DNA from 3 places in the Streptomyces sp. NPDC048337 genome. Region 3 is predicted to be linked to each of the others. Evidence: riboswitches for the same ligand, from Rfam matches in the RefSeq annotation. Region 3 holds a riboswitch; each other region holds the start of a gene.

Region 1 (5,674 bases), on a different contig from region 3:
ATCACCAGCCAGGGGCTCACTCGGCACCGGTTCCACCAGCTTCGGGCGACGCCACGGGTGCGCGATCGGACGGGCGATCGGCCGCCACCAGGGATCCACAGGCAGCGTTCCCGCGGGCTCGAAAGGCTCGCCCGGGCGCGGCAGCGCCACCGGCTGGCCCGCCTCCTCCGCGGCGTCCACCGTCCACTCCCCCGGCTCCGCCCAGGCATGGAGGGACAGGTTGAAGGTGCCCCAGTGGATCGGGAGCATCACACCGTGCGGCTTGGATCCTTGCAGGTCAAGGTGGGCTTGGACGCCCTGCTGGGGGGTCATGTGGATGTCCGGCCAGCCGCCGGGCAGAGGGGAATAGTCCGTGTGGTTCTTGGGCCAGTACTCCGAGTACGCGCCGATCTGGATCATCGTCGCGTCGAAGGGCCCGTGCTCGGCGCCGATCTCCTTGAAGCCGGGGAAGTATCCGGTGTCCCCGCTGTGGAAGATCCGGTGCTCATCGCCCGCGACCGCCCAGGAGGCCCACAGGGTGTGCTGCTGGTTGCGCAGCCCGCGTCCGCAGAAGTGCCGGGCGGGGGTCGCGGTGAGCGAGAGGCCCGCGACCTTGGTGCCCTCGTTCCAGTCCAGCTCGCGCAGCCGGTCGGCCGACACGCCCCAGCGCTCCAGGTGCGCGCCGACTCCCAGCGGGACGGCGAAGACCGTGTCCGTACCGGCCAGGGCCTTGATCGTGGGGAGGTCGAGGTGGTCGTAGTGGTCGTGCGAGATGACCACGACGTCGACCGGCCCCAGCGAGGCCAGGGGCACGGGTACGGGGTGCAGCCGCTTGGGGCCGGCGAAGGGGAAGGGGGAGCACCGCTCGCCCCACACGGGGTCGAAGAGCACCCGGCGCCCGTCGATCTCCGCGAGCACGCTGGAGTGGCCCATCCAGGTCAGCCGCAGTCCGCTCGCGGGCGGCTTCGCCAGCTCCGCGAGGGTGGTCGGGTAGACGGGGATCGGCGCGCCGGGGCTGCGCCGCAGGCGCTGTTCCTTGTGGAAGTAGATCTTGGCGAACTCCCGCATCGACCCGGAGGGGCGGGTCCGGGCGCCGACCGGGTTCTGGAAGACGCCGTCGGCGAAGTTCGGCGAGCGGCGGATCCGCTCGAGCCGGGCGCCGGACGGGTCCGCGCCGAAGGCTTCGGGCCGCAGGGCACGCAGCCGAGGACGCAGGGGACTGGAGCCGGTCAAGGCGCCTCCTGGGAGGAAGGGGTCGGGATGGCCGTCGGTCTACGACCATCCCAACGCACACGTACCCCCAAGGATTCCGCTTGCGGCCCCCGCTCCCCTCCCGCCCCGCCTACAGCGGCAGCAGATCCGGCCGCTTCGCCTCGACGTGGTCCCCGGAGGACTCCCCGCGCAGGCGCCGGCCGATCCACGGCACCAGGTGCTCGCGCGCCCACTGGATGTTGTCCCGGGTCACGTCCACCGAGCCGCGCGGCCGCTGCGGCGGCCACGGCTGATCGGGGTCGGTGGGCACCTCCAGCCCGAGCACCTGCGCGGCGCGCAGCGCGACCCGCGTGTGCCCCTCGGGCGACAGGTGCAGCCGGTCCGCGTCCCAGGCCCGCCGGTCCTGTACGGACTTCAGCGACCAGAGGTCGAGCACGGGGCAGTCGTAGCGGTCGGCGATGGCGCGGACGTGCGCGCTGTACGTCGCCACCTTGCCCCGCAGGTGCTTGAGGACCGGCACGCCCCGGGTGTCGAAGCCGGTGGTGATCATGACCTGGCCGACGGCCCCGGTGAGGTCGGCGACGGCGGCTTCGAACCGCTCCGCCACGTCGTCGGGGTCGCTGCCGGGTCGGATGATGTCGTTGCCGCCCGCGCAGAAGCTCACGAGGTCCGGGGCGAGCTCCTTGGCCCGCGGGACCTGCTCGGCCACGATCTGGTCGAGGAGCCGGCCGCGCACGGCCAGGTTCGCATAACGGAAGTCGTGCTCTTCGCGCTGATCTGCCAGGAGCACGGCGAGGCGGTCGGCCCAGCCGAGATAGGAGTCCCCCGGCCCCGGGTCCCCCACGCCTTCGGTGAAGCTGTCCCCGATCGCCGCGTACGAGCCGATGGTCTTGAGTGTCGTCGTCGTCGCTGCCACGACGCCATCCTTCACTCCCGTTACCAACCTACGCCAACGTAATGAGGGGTTGACGGACCGTGATCTATACCACCCGGGGGATAAGGAATAAGTACACGTGAGGCCGGGACCCCCCTCGGGTCCCGGCCTGACGTGTGTCCGTGCTCCGACGGCGGGTGCCGTCAGATGGTGACGCCCTTGGAGCGGAGGTAGGCGATCGGGTCGATGTCCGAGCCGTAGGACGGGCCCGTGCGGATCTCGAAGTGCAGGTGCGGGCCGGTGGAGTTGCCCGTGGAGCCGGAGAGGCCGAGGGTCTGGCCGGCCGTGACGCTCTGGCCCACCGAGACGGAGAGCGAGGACAGGTGGCCGTACTGCGAGTACTTGCCGTCCTCGTGGCGGATGACGACCTCGTTGCCGTACGAGCCGCCCCATCCGGCGGAGACCACGGTGCCCGCGCCGACGGCCTTGACGGTGGTGCCGGAGCTGGCGATGAAGTCCACGCCGGTGTGGTAGCCGGAGGACCACATGGCACCGGGGGTCTTGTACTGGGTGGAGATCCCGCCGCCCACCGGGGCCACGAAGCCCGCGGCGCTCGGGGCCTTGGCCTCGGTGGAGGTGCCGGTGCTCTTCGGCTTCTGCGCCTGCTTCGGCTGCTGGGCGGGGGCCGGTGCGGGGGCGTCCTGCTCCTCGCCGGAGGCCTCGTCGGAGGAGGCCTCGGCCGGAGCGGGGGCCTCGGCCGGAGCGGACTGGGCGGCCGGGGCGGCCTCGCCCTTGGCGCCCAGCGTCAGCTTCAGGCCGGGGTGGATGAGGGAGGGGTCGCTGCCGACGGCCTCGCGGTTGTCGGCGTACAGCTGCTCCCAGCCGCCGGACAGGTGGCGCTCGGCGGCGATCTCGGAGAGGCAGTCGCCGGGGACGACCGTGTACACGGTCGGCGCGGCCTGGAGCGCGGCCGGAACCTGCGGGGCGGCGACCGGGGCGACGGCCGGGGCCACCGCGGGGGCCGTGGCCGGGGCGCCGGCCGCGTGGGCGCCGGCGGCGCCCAGCAGCGGCAGCGCGAGGGCGGCGCCACCGGTGCCGGCGGCGGCGAAGCCGCGGGATATCGAAAGGGACTTGGGGCGGCGGTGCTTACCCTTTGCAGGCATGGCGAATTCCTCTCCGGCGCCTGCGAGGTGAGCTGTCGGGTTCGGACTGGAGATGTCCGGCCGTTCATGTGCGGAACATGTACGGCTTCACCCCTAGCCGGGCCGGAACCAAAGATCCGGATCGGCGGCCTACCTGGTTCCCCCGCTCCTGCCGCGCGCGTGAATAGTCGGGTGCGGTTCCCGGGCGGCGGCAGGATTCGGCGGTCCACCCGGATCGATCGCGAAGGTAATCGAGTTCGGCCACACCTAACAAGCCATGAATTTCCTGACGGAATCACAGGGATGGGGAATCAATGGAATTCCGGTCACCCTCCGTCCATTCCCCACCGCCAACAACCGCCCCGGCCCGGCGATTCGGCTTTAGCGATCAGGCACTCACGGTCACCGTATGATCTGGCTCACGGGGACGTGCCCGATCTCGCCTCCGCTCACGGCAAGTTGGCGCCAAGTAGTGTAATTCGGACACCCTACGACGAAGCGGAGGAGTTCCTTGACCCAGCAGATACCCCCGGCCCCGCCGGCGCGCCCGGAGCCCGACCCGGAGCTGACCGGAGTGCGCAATTTCCGCGATGTGGGCGGATTGCCGACATCCGGCGGACGAAGGGTCAGGTCGGGACGACTGTTCCGAAGCGGACATCTCGCACATGCCACCGAAACCGATGCGGAGTTCCTCGGTTCGCTCGGCCTGCACACCGTCTTCGACTTCCGCAACGCGGCCGACCACGCCCTGGAGGGGCCCGACGTCGCGCTGCCCGGCGTGCGCAACGTCAACATCCCGCTGTCGGATCCGGCCGACGGCCGGGAGTTCTGGAAGATGGTCCGCGACGGCGACCTGGAGCAGCTCCGCTCGCTGCTCGGCGACGGCAAGGGCGCCGCCCGGATGTCGAACTCGTACCGCGGGATCATCAGGCACCGCACCGCGGAGCACAGCCGGGTGGTGCACGCCCTCGCCGAGGACAGCGTCCCGGCCCTGCTGCACTGCGCGGCCGGCAAGGACCGGGCGGGCCTGTCCATCGCCGTCACCCTGCTCGCGCTCGGCGTCTCGCGCGAGGCGATCGTGGCGGACTACCTGGAGTCGAACGCCCCGCACAACCGCTACCGGGTGCGCCGCAGCAGCGATTCCGCCGAGGCCCGCTCCCCCGAGGTGATGGAGCTGCTCGCACCGCTCTTCGACGCCCGCACCGAGTACCTGGTCGCGGCCTTCGAGACCATGGAGGAGACCTGGGGCGGAGTGGACGCCTACCTGTCGCGGGGGCTCGGGCTCGCCCCCGAGACGCTCGACCGACTCCGCGAGCGGCTGCTCGACTGAGCCCGGGCCGGAGGGGCGCCCGAAGCGCCCCTCCGGCCCGTCGTGCCCCGCGGGAGGCGGTCAGCGGTTGCCGACGGCCTGCTTCACCAGCGTTCTGCCGAAGTCCCACATCAGCCCCGAGCCGCCGTGCGCCTCGTCCATGACCTCGCGGAAGGCTCCGACGAACCGGTCGACGTCCCGCTCGTCCACGATCAGCGGCGGAATGAGCTTGATGACCTCCAGGTGGTCTCCGGACACCTGGGTGAGGATGCGGTGCTTCTGCAGCAGCGGCACCACGACCATCTGGGCGAAGAGTCCCTTGCGGGCGGCCTGGAGCATCGTCCAGCGGCTGCGCAGCCCCAGCGAGGACGGCCGGCCGAACTCGATGCCGATCATCAGCCCGCGCCCCCGCACCTCGTGCAGCAGCTCGTACTCGTCCACCAGGGCCGCGAGCCGACCGCGCAGCAGGTCGCCCATCGCCCGGGCGTTGGCCACGACCTCCTCGTCCTCCATGACGGACAGCACCGCCAGCCCGGCCGCCATCGCCTGCGCGTTGGAGCCGAAGCTCGCGGAGTGCACGAGCACCCGGTCCATGGACGAGTAGACCTTCTTGAAGATCCAGTCCTTGCCCAGGGTCGCGCCGACCGGCACGTAGCCGCCCGACAGGGCCTTGGCCACGCACACCAGGTCCGGTTCCACGCCCGGCTCGTGCTGGTACGCGTAGAAGTCGCCGGTACGTCCGAGGCCGGTCTGCACCTCGTCCGCGATCAGCAGCGCCTTGTGGCGGCGCAGCAGCTCCTGCGCGGCGGGCAGGAATCCGGGCGGGGCGGCGAGGACGCCCTTGCCCTGGATCGGTTCGACGACGAAGGCTGCCACGTCCCCGCGCCGCAGCTCCCGCTCCAGGGCGGTGAGGTCGCCGAGCGCGATCCTCGTGTCGGGGAGCAGGGGCGCGAAGCCGTCCCGGAAACCGCCTTCCCCGTTGACCGACAGGGAGCCCGTGGTGAGCCCGTGGAAGGCGTGGTCGCAGTAGAGGATCCTGGGCCGCCCGGTGGCGTACCGGGCGAACTTCAGGGCGGTCTCGACCGCCTCGGTGCCGCTGTTGCCGAAGAAGACCCGGTCCAGGTGCGGGCTGTACGGGAGCAGCTTCTCGGCCAGCAG
Region 2 (5,674 bases), on a different contig from region 3:
CGACACCGCAGCCGTCACGATGACCTTCCACCCGCGGCCGCAGGCGGGCGAGCCGCAGCCGTGGGCCTTCCCGGCCCCGGACCGCGGGGTCCTGTCCAACGGACTCACCCTGCTGCGCTGCCACCGCCCCGGCCAGCAGGTCATCGCCGTCGAGATCAACCTCGCCGCCCCGCTCGACGCGGAGCCCGAGGGCCTGGACGGCGTCGCGACCATCATGGCCCGCGCGCTGTCCGAAGGCACCGACAAGCACTCCGCCGAGGAGTTCGCGGCCGAGTTGGAGCGCTGCGGGGCCACCCTCGACGCGCACGCCGACCACCCGGGCCTCCGGGTCTCCCTGGAGGTCCCCGCCTCCCGTCTGCACAAGGCGCTGGGCCTGCTCGCCGAGGCGCTGCGCGCCCCCGCCTTCGCCGACTCCGAGGTCGACCGGCTGGTGCGCAACCGGCTCGACGAGATCCCGCACGAGCTGGCCAACCCGCAGCGCCGCGCCGCCAAGCAGCTCTCCAAGGAGCTCTTCCCGGCCTCCCTGCGGATGTCCCGTCCGCGCCAGGGCACCGAGGAGACGGTCGCCCGGATCGACTCCGCCGCCGTGCGCGCCTTCTACGAGGCCCACGTGCGCCCCGCCACCGCCACCGCGGTGGTGGTCGGCGACCTGACCGGGATCGACCTGGACGCCGTACTGGCCGACACCCTGGGCACCTGGACGGGCAACTCCGCCGAGGCCCTGCCGGTGCCGCCGGTGACCGCCGACGACACCGGCCGCGTGGTCATCGTGGACCGCCCCGGCGCGGTCCAGACCCAGCTGCTGATCGGCCGGATCGGGCCCGACCGGCACGACCGGGTCTGGGCGGCCCAGGTGCTCGGCACCTACTGCCTGGGCGGCACCCTCACCTCCCGCCTGGACAAGGTGCTGCGCGAGGAGAAGGGCTACACCTACGGCGTACGCGCCTTCGGCCAGGTGCTGCGCTCGACCGCCGACGGCAAGGGCGCCTCGATGCTCGCCATCAGCGGCTCGGTGGACACCCCGAACACCGGCCCGGCGCTGGAGGACCTCTGGAAGGTGCTGCGCACCCTCGCGGAGGGCGGCCTGACCGATGCCGAACGGGACGTGGCGGTGCAGAACTTGGTGGGCGTGGCCCCGCTGAAGTTCGAGACGGCGGCCTCGGTCGCCGGCACCCTGGCCGACCAGGTCGAGCAGGAGCTGCCGGACGACTACCAGGCGCGGCTGTACGCGCAGCTCGCCGCGACCGGGACGGTGGAGGCCACTTCGGCCGTCGTGGCCGCCTTCCCGGCGGGCCGGCTGGTCACGATCCTCGTGGGCGACGCCTCGCAGATCGAGGCACCGGTGCGGGAGCTCGGGATCGGTGACGTGAGCGTCGTCACCAACTGACGCTGCGACGGGCGTCCAACTGGCGTCCGGCCGAAGGCCAATTGGCGTTCGGCGTGAGGGGCTCCGGCGGCCTGACCGCCGGGGCCCCTTTTGTCCGTTTCGTGGTGTGGTTGCTCGTATGCGGTGTGGCGTACGCAACAAAAGGGCGTGTCTGTTTGGCGATTGACTGATGATCCGCCTAGCGTCGGCCGTGCTGTCCGTCAGTTGTACCCGCCGCACCCGCGGCACCGGGCAGCGATCGCCGAGTCCCCGTCAGGCGCGAGCCTGGGGAGCCGGGGACCCACATCAGTCCCTGGGGTGAATCGGACCGCCTCGCAAGAGGAGGTCCGTAGGAGACCTTCCTGCTCCGAACCCGTCAGCTAACCCGGTAGGCGAGAAGGAAGGAAAGGACCAGCCCCTTCATGGCGTTTGGCAGTCGTCCCGCCGGCTCCGGTAAGCACCGTGGTTCCAGCCGTCTGAGCCGCAAGACCGCCGGTTACGCCGGCATCGCCGCCCTCGCCACCACGGGCGTCGTCGGCTCTCTGGCCGCTCCGGCCTTCGCCGCGGACAGCGGCGACAACCACTCCAACCAGGACAACGGCCTCGGTGCCGTCGTCGTCGCCGAGGACCTGCCCGGCGACATCCAGGACCAGGCCGCGTCCCAGCAGCGCGCCGCCGAGCACGCCGCCGCCCAGGCGCAGGCCGAGGCCGACGCCAAGCAGCGGGCTGCCGAGGCCAAGCGCCTCGCCGAGGCCAAGGCGAAGGCCGAGCGCGAGGCCGCCGAGCGCGCCGCCCGCGAAGAGGAGCGCAAGCGCCTCAACACCTTCGTCGCCCCGGTCGACGGCTCGTACGTCAGCACGCAGTACCACGCGGGCGGCGGCATGTGGTCCTCCGGCAGCCACACCGGCATCGACTTCCACGCCTCGTCCGGCACCTCCGTCCACGCGGTGGGCGCCGGTACCGTCGTCGAGGCCGGCTGGGGTGGCGCGTACGGCAACAACGTCGTGATCAAGCACAACGACGGCACCTACACGCAGTACGGGCACATGTCCTCGCTCAGCGTCTCCGTCGGCCAGCAGGTGACCCCGGGCCAGCAGATCGGCCTCTCGGGCTCCACCGGCAACTCCAGCGGCCCGCACCTGCACTTCGAGGCCCGCACCGGCTCCCAGTACGGCTCGGACATCGACCCGGTCGCGTACCTGCGCTCGCACGGCGTCAGCCTCTGACCCGAAGGCGCCCGCGCTCCCGCGCCACCGCTCCACCGCTTGTCCGAAGGCCCCGGCTCACCGAGCCGGGGCCTTCGCGTTGTCCGCGTGCAAATGTTTCGCATTTTCGACCGCTCTCGGAAATTATCGTGTGTTGCAATAGAGTCGCAGCACGCGCACGCGTGTCCAATGACTGTGCGAGTCGGAAATAGGCGGAGGTTCGGTCTTGCGTATTCCTGCGCACGCGGTATGCACGGCAATCCGCGACGACATCGTCTCCGGGGTCTTCGAACCGGGCGGCAGACTCACGGAAGAGGTGCTGGCCCGCCGCTACGGAGTCTCGCGCGTGCCCGTCCGCGAGGCGCTGCGGACCCTGGAGTCCGAGGGGTTCGTGACCACGCGGCGCCACGCGGGCGCCTGTGTGGCCGAGCCGACCGAGCAGGAGGCCGCCGACCTGCTGGAGCTGCGGATGCTGCTGGAGCCCCTCGCCGCCGCCCGGGCCGCCCGGCGGCGCACCGAGGCCCACCTCAAGGTGCTGCGCGGACTGGTCAGGCTGGGCCAGGAGCGGGCCAGGCGGGGCCAGGGCGAGGATCTGCGCTCCCTGGGGGCCTGGTTCCACGAGACGCTCGCGCAGGCCTCCGGCAGCCCCGGACTGATCGCGCTGCTCACGCAGATGCGGCACAAGGTCGCGTGGATGTACGTGGTGGAGGCGCCCGTCCGGCCCGTGGAGTCCTGGGCGGAGCACGGCGCGATCGTGGACGCGGTGGCGCGCGGGGACGCGGAGCGGGCCCGGGCGCTGACCGCGATCCATGCCGACCGGGCGGTGGGGGCACACCGGCCGCGGCTCCGGCCGACGGTGAGAACTTCGCAACCTGCCGTAAACATGTCGAGCGGTCGGCATTAACAGGGGCCGTATACAAAGGACCGGTATCGGAGCGAATTGGCCGCCTGGTCGTGCCGTATTCCTGCGGAGCGCGGCCCGATTTCGCGGAGTCGATTTCACGCGGCCGGATTTCGCGGAGCGGTATTCCCGTGCTGCCCTTTTTCGGGCGGGCCGGATATTCCGTCGCGGCACCTCACCCTGAACAAAAACGGCGAAGCCGTGGTTCCCGGAGCTCCGGGAACCACGGCTTCGCCGCGAAGGGTCAGACGGTCTCGGGGAGCTCCTCGAGGCCCTCCTCGACCAGCTTCGCGAGGCGGTCCAGCGCGGCCTCCGCGCCGTCGGCCTCGGACGCGAGGACGATCTCCTCGCCACCCTGGGCGCCCAGGCCCAGAACCGCCAGCATGGAAGCGGCGTTGACGGGGTCGCCGCCGGCCTTCGCGATGGTCACCGGGACGCCGGAAGCGGTCGTCGCACGGACGAAGATCGAGGCGGGACGAGCGTGCAGGCCCTCGGCCCAGCCGACGTTGACGCGGCGCTCTGCCATGGTGATGCCCTTCAGGTTCTTACGGTTGTCTAGACCAGTCTCTCACGACGCCCGGAATGCTCCGACCGACCTTCGGCCCGAATCTTCCGCCGTTCGACCTTCCCCAGCTTGCCCTGATTTGCCCAAGCTTGCCTCATCCGCCGCGCAGGAGCTATTCAGCCAGCCTTGGCCTTAAGATCGCCGCATGACCACCGAGTCGGACCTCTCGTACCCGGCCCACTGGGAGGCGGACGTCGTCCTGCGCGACGGCGGCACCGCCCGGATCAGGCCGATCACCACCGCGGACGCGGGCCGGCTGGTCAGCTTCTACGAGCAGGTCTCCGACGAGTCGAAGTACTACCGCTTCTTCGCCCCCTACCCCCGGCTCTCCGACCGAGACGTGCACCGCTTCACGCACCACGACTACGTGGACCGGGTCGGCCTCGCGGCGACCATCGGCGGGGAGTTCATCGGCACCGTCCGCTACGACCGCATCGGCGCCGACGGCCGGCCCGCCACCGGGCCCTCCGACGAGGCCGAGGTCGCCTTCCTCGTCCAGGACGCCCACCAGGGCCGAGGGGTGGCCTCCGCGCTCCTCGAACACATCGGGGCGGTGGCCCGGGAGCGCGGCATCCGCCGGTTCGCCGCCGAGGTGCTGCCCGCCAACACCAAGATGATCAAAGTGTTCACGGACGCCGGCTACCAGCAGAAGCGCAGCTTCGAGGACGGCTCCGTCCACCTCACCCTCGACCTCGAACCCACCGCCGAGTCCCTCGCCGTCCAGCGCGCCCGCGAACAGCGCGCGGAGGCCCGCTCGGTGCAGCGGCTGCTGGCCCCCGGCTCGGTCGCGGTGATCGGCGTCAGCCGCTCCCTCGCGGGCGTGGGCGCGGCCGCCCTGCGCAACCTGCGCGACAGCGGCTTCCACGGCCACCTCTACGCCGTCAACGAGGCCACCACCCGCGATCTGCTCGACGGCGTACGGGCCTACCCCACGATCGGTGCCATCGGCGCCCCCGTCGACCTCGCCGTGATCGCCGTCCCGGCCGACCGCGTCCCCGAGGCCGTCGCCGCCTGCGGGGAGCACGGGGTGCAGGGGCTCGTCGTACTCTCCGCCGGATACGGGGAGAGCGGGCCGGAGGGGCTCGCCCGCCAGCGCGAACTGGTGCGCCAGGTGCGCTCGTACGGAATGCGGCTGATCGGGCCGAACGCCTACGGGGTGATCAACACCGCGCCCGAGGTGGAACTCAATGCCTCGCTGACGCCCGCGCCGATGCCGGTGCGCGGCCGGACCGGCCTGTTCACCCAGTCCGGAGCGATCGGGATCGACCTGCTCTCCGCCCTCGTGCGGCGCGGGGAGGGGCTGTCCTCCTTCGTCTCGGCGGGGAACCGGGCCGACGTCTCCGGAAACGACATCCTCCAGTACTGGTACGACGACGAGGCGACGGACGTCGCCCTCATGTACCTGGAAACCCTGGGCAACCCGCGGAAGTTCACCCGCCTCGCCCGCCGGACGGCGGCCGTCAAGCCGGTGGTCGTCGCCAAGGGCGGGCGCCACACCCCGGCCGGGCACGTCGTCCGCGACACCCGGCTGCCGGACGCCACCGTCTCGGCCCTGCTGCGCCAGGCCGGCGTCATCCGCGTCGACACGGTGACGGAGCTGGTGGACGTCGGCCTGCTGCTGGCCTCGCAGCCGCTGC
Region 3 (5,674 bases):
CGACTTGAAGGACAGACGGCGCTTGCGACTTTGCTCACGCGTCTGCCGGATCTGGAACTCTCCGTTCCACCGGAGGACCTGCGCTGGCGCGGCGGACTGATCATGCGTGGCCTGCGCACTCTGCCTGTGCGCTTCACACCCCGAAACATCTGAAGCCCGTCTGACCGGAAGTCAGTTCTCCGACGAACTTGTGACATGCGTTCGAAGGCCGCTAGGTTCTGCCGTTACCCCGCCGTTATGCGAAAGGTGCAGCCTCATGCTTCCCGGGAACGGCCGCCACAGACGCCCCCGCCAGATCCCCGCGATCGTCGTCACCGCCGGAGTCACAGGCTCCGCGCTGGCTCTGCCGCTGCTCGCCGCCACGAGCGCGAGCGCGGCCGACACGTCCACGTGGGACAAGGTCGCCGAGTGCGAGAGCGGCGGCACGTGGACCGCCAACTTCGGCAGCGGATCGTACGGCGGACTCCAGTTCACGCAGGAGGAGTGGAAGGGCGCCGGCGGGCTCGACTTCGCCGAGCGGGCCGACCTCGCGAGCCGCTCGCAGCAGATAGCCGTAGCCGAGCGGGTGCTCGCCTCCCAGGGGACGCAGGCATGGCCGCAGTGCGCGGCGTCGGCCGGGCTGGACGCGCAGAGCCCCGCGGCCGCGGTGGACCCCGGTCTGCCCGGCGGCTCCCACTCCGTCACCCCCTCGCCGGGCCGCCCCGACGGCAGCGTGCCCGTCACCGGACACGGCAAGCCCTCCACGGACTTCGGGGCGCCGAGCCAGCCGGCCCCGAGCCCCTCCGGGACCCCGTCGGTCGTGATCCCCGACGGCCCCCTCGGGCCCTCCCTCGGACTGCCCGTCATGCCGGCGCCGGACGACCCCACCACGACCCCGACGCCTCCGGTGACCCCCACGGACCCGACCGTCCCGCCGGTGACCCCCCTCGACCCGACGGCCCCGGTGCTCCCGGGCGTCCCGACCACGGATCCGGTGGACCCCACCGCCCCGCCGGCCACCCCGTCGGCACCCACGACGCCCGGCGCCATGACCGGCCCGACGGCCCCCGGAGCCTCCGCCGAACCCACCGCCCCCGCCGCCCCGTCCGGCACGCCGGCCGAGGGCACCGGCAAGCACCGCGGCGCGCCCGCGACCGAGACGCCGGTCACGTCCGACGCCGCGTCGAGCCCCAAGTACACGGTGCAGGAGGGCGACAGCCTGGCCGCCATCGCGGATGCCAAGGGGGTCAAGGGCGGTTGGAGCGCGCTGTATGCGGCCAACGAGCAGGTCATCGGCCAGGACGCCAACCTGATCAAGCCCGGACAGAACCTGGATCTAACCGCCAAATAGCGGCACTTCAGGCATCCGGAAAGACTCGATTGTCCGTTTTGATCAAGTGAGACATGTGTCTCTTCCGGTCAACTGGCGTGTCACCCCTCGGGGATTCTGCAAACCCCGTCCTCACCTGCGCAAACGTGCGTAAGTGGAACGCAAGTAGGGGCGGTTTCCCCCCGATGTCGCTTGTTGAACATCGGGGGGAGGCCTGTCTACCTTCTGAATCGCTCGCCACCGCGAGCTCCTTCGACCGCATCGCCGAATCCTGCCGGCGGACGGAGGGAACAGTCGTCGCGTCAAGCGCCGAAGGCAGGAGCGGGGGAACCAAGGTAGGCGCCGGGAGCGGCCGTTGAGAGACGGTCACGCCACCGGCTAGGGGTTAAGCCGTGCGCTAGGTCGCACGACCGGGCAACTCATCCGCCCGAACCCGACAGCTCACCTCGTAGGCGTCGGTGAGGAGAAACCTCATGCTGCTTTCCGGCAAGGGCAAGCACCGCCGCGCCTCCAAGGCCGCCCGCATCGTCACGCTCGCCGGTGTCGCCGGTGTCGCCGTCGCGGCGCCCCTGATGACCGCGGGCTCCGCCTCGGCCGCCACGGCTGCCGAGTGGGACCGCGTCGCGCAGTGCGAGTCCGGTGGCAACTGGGCCATCAACACGGGCAACGGCTACTACGGCGGCCTGCAGTTCTCGTCGTCCACGTGGGCCGCGTACGGCGGCAAGGCGTACGCCCCGCAGGCCAACCAGGCCTCGAAGTCCCAGCAGATAGCCATCGCCGAGAAGGTCCTCAAGGGCCAGGGCAAGGGTGCCTGGCCGTCCTGCGGCGTCGGCCTGTCCAACTCCTCGTACAACGGCGGCGGGGCCGAGACCCCCGCCAAGCCGAAGACCGAGCCGAAGAAGACGGAGCAGAAGGCCGCTCCGAAGAAGACCGAGCAGAAGGCCGCGCCGAAGAAGGAGACCCAGCGCTCCGAGGCGCCGACCACCCGCTCCGAGCGCACCGAGGCCCCCAAGACCGGCAACGGCTCCTACGAGGTCAAGCCCGGCGACACCCTGGGCAACATCGCCGAGGCCAACGGCGTCAAGGGCGGCTGGGAGAAGCTCTTCGAGCTGAACAAGGACATCGTGTCCGACGCCGACCTGATCTTCCCGGGTCAGAAGCTGAAGCTCAGCTGAACAGTGCGGCAATAGCCGCGCTCCCCACCGCCCGGCGCGTCTCCCCCCACGCGCCGGGCGGCGGCGTTTTCCCCGGCGGATGCCCGCCGAAGCCCGCCGAAGCCCGCCGATCAAGAGTCCAATGTCCTGGAAGAGGGGTATTCGGTCCCTTTTTCGTCCCAGGACCCGGGCGGTCGGCTGGCCGAGTGCCCGGAGCCGGTTAGGCTCTAGGCGGCGGGGCCATCCCACGGCCTGACGCCATCGCACACCCAGCGTCACATCCCAGAAGGAGATGCTCGTGCCGTCCATCGACGTCGTCGTAGCCCGGGAAATCCTGGACTCCCGAGGCAACCCCACGGTCGAGGTCGAGGTGGGCCTCGACGATGGCAGCACCGGCCGTGCTGCAGTTCCGTCCGGCGCCTCCACCGGTGCATTCGAGGCCATCGAGCTCCGTGACGGTGACCCCAACCGTTACATGGGCAAGGGTGTCGAGAAGGCAGTCCTCGCCGTCATCGAGCAGATCGGGCCGGAGCTCGTCGGCTACGACGCCACCGAGCAGCGCCTGATCGACCAGGCCATGTTCGACCTGGACGCCACCGACAACAAGGGCTCGCTCGGCGCCAACGCCATCCTCGGCGTCTCCCTCGCCGTCGCGCACGCCGCGTCCGAGGCCTCGGACCTGCCGCTCTTCCGCTACCTCGGCGGTCCGAACGCGCACCTGCTGCCCGTTCCGATGATGAACATCCTGAACGGTGGGTCGCACGCCGACTCCAACGTCGACATCCAGGAGTTCATGATCGCCCCGATCGGCGCGGAGTCCTTCTCCGAGGCGCTGCGCTGGGGTGCCGAGGTGTACCACACCCTCAAGAAGGTCCTGCACACCAAGGGCCTCTCCACCGGCCTGGGCGACGAGGGCGGCTTCGCCCCGAACCTGGAGTCCAACCGCGCCGCGCTCGACCTCATCGTCGAGGCCATCAAGCAGGCCGGCTACACCCCGGGCAAGGACATCGCGCTCGCGCTCGACGTCGCCGCGTCCGAGTTCTACAAGGACGGCAAGTACGAGTTCGAGGGCCAGTCCCGCTCGGCCGCCGAGATGACCGACTACTACGCCGAGCTCGTCGAGGCGTACCCGCTGGTCTCCATCGAGGACCCGCTGTTCGAGGACGACTGGGCCGGCTGGAAGACCATCACCGACAAGCTGGGCTCCAAGGTCCAGATCGTCGGCGACGACCTCTTCGTCACCAACCCGGAGCGCCTGGCCCGCGGCATCGAGGAGGGCTCCGCGAACGCCCTGCTCGTGAAGGTGAACCAGATCGGTTCGCTGACCGAGACCCTCGACGCCGTCGAGATGGCCCAGCGCAACGGCTTCAAGTGCATGATGTCGCACCGCTCCGGTGAGACCGAGGACGTCACCATCGCCGACCTCGCCGTCGCCGTGAACTGCGGCCAGATCAAGACCGGCGCCCCGGCCCGCTCGGACCGCGTCGCCAAGTACAACCAGCTGCTGCGCATCGAGGAGATCCTCGACGACGCCGCCGTGTACGCGGGCCGCAGCGCGTTCCCGCGCTTCAAGGGCTGACCCACCAGCCAAGAGGTCTAGCCTCCCTGCGTCCCCGCACTCGGTCCCGTACCGTGTGCGGGGACGTAGTGCGTAGTGCGTATATAGGGGAGGCGGGATCAATGGCCGGGAACCGGGATCGGTTCTCCACCTTCTCGACCGCGACCAGGCTCAAGCAGCTCGGCGAGCGGACCGCCGCCCACGTCTACCGCTCGCAGTCGCGCCGCCAGGTCCGCCGCAGCCGGCTCACCGGCCGCGCCGCGCTCCTGGTGCTCGTCCTCTGTACGCTGGTCGTCGCCCTCGCGTATCCGATGCGCCAGTACGTGTCCCAGCGCTCGGAGATCGCGGAGCAGCAGCGGGCCGCCGCCGCCGCGCGGGACCGCCTGGAGCGGCTCCGCGACGAGAAGGCCCGCTGGCAGGACAACGCCTACGCGGAGCAGCAGGCGCGCAAACACCTGCACTTCCTGCGCCCGGGGGAGACCGGCTACATCATGACCGACCCCGGGGCGCAGGGCCCCGAGCGGCACCGGACCGGCCAGGCCGGCTCCGACCGCCCGTGGTACTCCAACGTCTGGGACGGCGTCGACAAGGCCGACCGCCCGGGCGACTGACCCGTACCACGCACGCACCGCAGCACCCATCCACGAGAACGAAGAGACTTCCTCCAGGCATGCAGACGCCCCCGCCCCAGACCGACCGGACCGAGCCGACCGACGCGGACATCGAGGCGTTCGAGCAGCAGCTCGGCCGCCCGCCGCGCGGGCTGCGCGCCATCGCCCACCGCTGCCCCTGCGGCCAGCCGGACGTGGTGGAGACCGCCCCGCGGCTCCCCGACGGCACCCCCTTCCCGACGCTGTACTACCTGACGTGCCCGCGCGCGGCCTCCGCGATCGGCACGCTGGAGGCCAACGGCGTGATGAAGGAGATGCAGGCCCGCCTCGCCGAGGACCCGGAGCTGGCCGCCGCCTACCAGAAGGCGCACGAGGACTACATCCAGCGCCGCGACGCCATCGAGGTGCTCCAGGGCTTCCCGAGCGCCGGCGGGATGCCGGACCGGGTCAAGTGCCTGCACGTGCTGGTCGGGCACTCCCTGGCCGCGGGCCCGGGCGTGAACCCGTTCGGCGACGAGGCCCTGGCGATGCTGCCGGAGTGGTGGGCCAAGGGCGCCTGCGTCACCCCGTGCGCGGACAAGAAGGAGTCGCAGTGACGAGGGTCGCGGGCATCGACTGCGGTACGAACTCCATCCGGCTGCTCGTCGCGGACTGCGACCCCGCCACCGGTGAGCTGGTCGAGCTGGACCGGCGGATGATCATCGTCCGCCTCGGTCAGGGCGTCGACAAGACCGGCCGCCTCGCCCCCGAGGCCCTGGAGCGCACCTTCGCCGCCTGCCGCGAGTACGCGGCGGTCATCAAGGAGCTGGGCGCGGAGAAGATCCGCTTCGTGGCCACCTCCGCCTCCCGGGACGCCGAGAACCGGGACGAGTTCGTCCAGGGCGTCCTGGACATCCTGGGCGTCGAGCCCGAGGTGATCTCCGGCGACCAGGAGGCCGAGTTCTCCTTCACCGGAGCCACCAAGGAACTCGCCGCGCACGACCACCTGGAGCGGCCGTTCCTGGTGGTGGACATCGGCGGCGGCTCGACGGAGTTCGTGGTC

Evidence for each region. A riboswitch is a leader RNA that binds a small molecule or an ion and turns the genes downstream of it on or off. The one in region 3 is predicted to bind cyclic di-AMP.
Region 1: another riboswitch for cyclic di-AMP. It lies ahead of ACGFYU_RS28795 (peptidoglycan DD-metalloendopeptidase family protein); the one in region 3 lies ahead of ACGFYU_RS35555 (transglycosylase family protein).
Region 2: another riboswitch for cyclic di-AMP. It lies ahead of ACGFYU_RS29730 (M23 family metallopeptidase); the one in region 3 lies ahead of ACGFYU_RS35555 (transglycosylase family protein).

What each region holds. Positions count from the first base shown of each region.
Region 1 covers NZ_JBICYR010000021.1:75,437-81,110, reverse strand. Annotated here, with positions in the region: gene ACGFYU_RS28805 (MBL fold metallo-hydrolase) at 1-1,212, opposite strand, end outside; gene ACGFYU_RS28800 (SGNH/GDSL hydrolase family protein) at 1,322-2,107, opposite strand; gene ACGFYU_RS28795 (peptidoglycan DD-metalloendopeptidase family protein) at 2,269-3,228, opposite strand; cyclic di-AMP (ydaO/yuaA leader) riboswitch at 3,233-3,408, opposite strand; gene ACGFYU_RS28790 (tyrosine-protein phosphatase) at 3,719-4,537, shown strand; gene ACGFYU_RS28785 (aspartate aminotransferase family protein) at 4,598-5,674, opposite strand, start outside.
Region 2 covers NZ_JBICYR010000022.1:123,197-128,870, forward strand. Annotated here, with positions in the region: gene ACGFYU_RS29725 (M16 family metallopeptidase) at 20-1,387, shown strand; cyclic di-AMP (ydaO/yuaA leader) riboswitch at 1,617-1,776, shown strand; gene ACGFYU_RS29730 (M23 family metallopeptidase) at 1,789-2,592, shown strand; gene ACGFYU_RS29735 (GntR family transcriptional regulator) at 2,798-3,475, shown strand; gene ACGFYU_RS29740 (HPr family phosphocarrier protein) at 3,717-3,998, opposite strand; gene ACGFYU_RS29745 (GNAT family N-acetyltransferase) at 4,183-5,674, shown strand, end outside.
Region 3 covers NZ_JBICYR010000037.1:28,374-34,047, forward strand. Annotated here, with positions in the region: gene ACGFYU_RS35545 (cytochrome P450) at 1-153, shown strand, start outside; gene ACGFYU_RS35550 (transglycosylase family protein) at 257-1,330, shown strand; cyclic di-AMP (ydaO/yuaA leader) riboswitch at 1,607-1,779, shown strand; gene ACGFYU_RS35555 (transglycosylase family protein) at 1,783-2,484, shown strand; gene eno (phosphopyruvate hydratase) at 2,756-4,042, shown strand; gene ACGFYU_RS35565 (septum formation initiator family protein) at 4,144-4,632, shown strand; gene ACGFYU_RS35570 (DUF501 domain-containing protein) at 4,692-5,228, shown strand; gene ACGFYU_RS35575 (exopolyphosphatase) at 5,225-5,674, shown strand, end outside.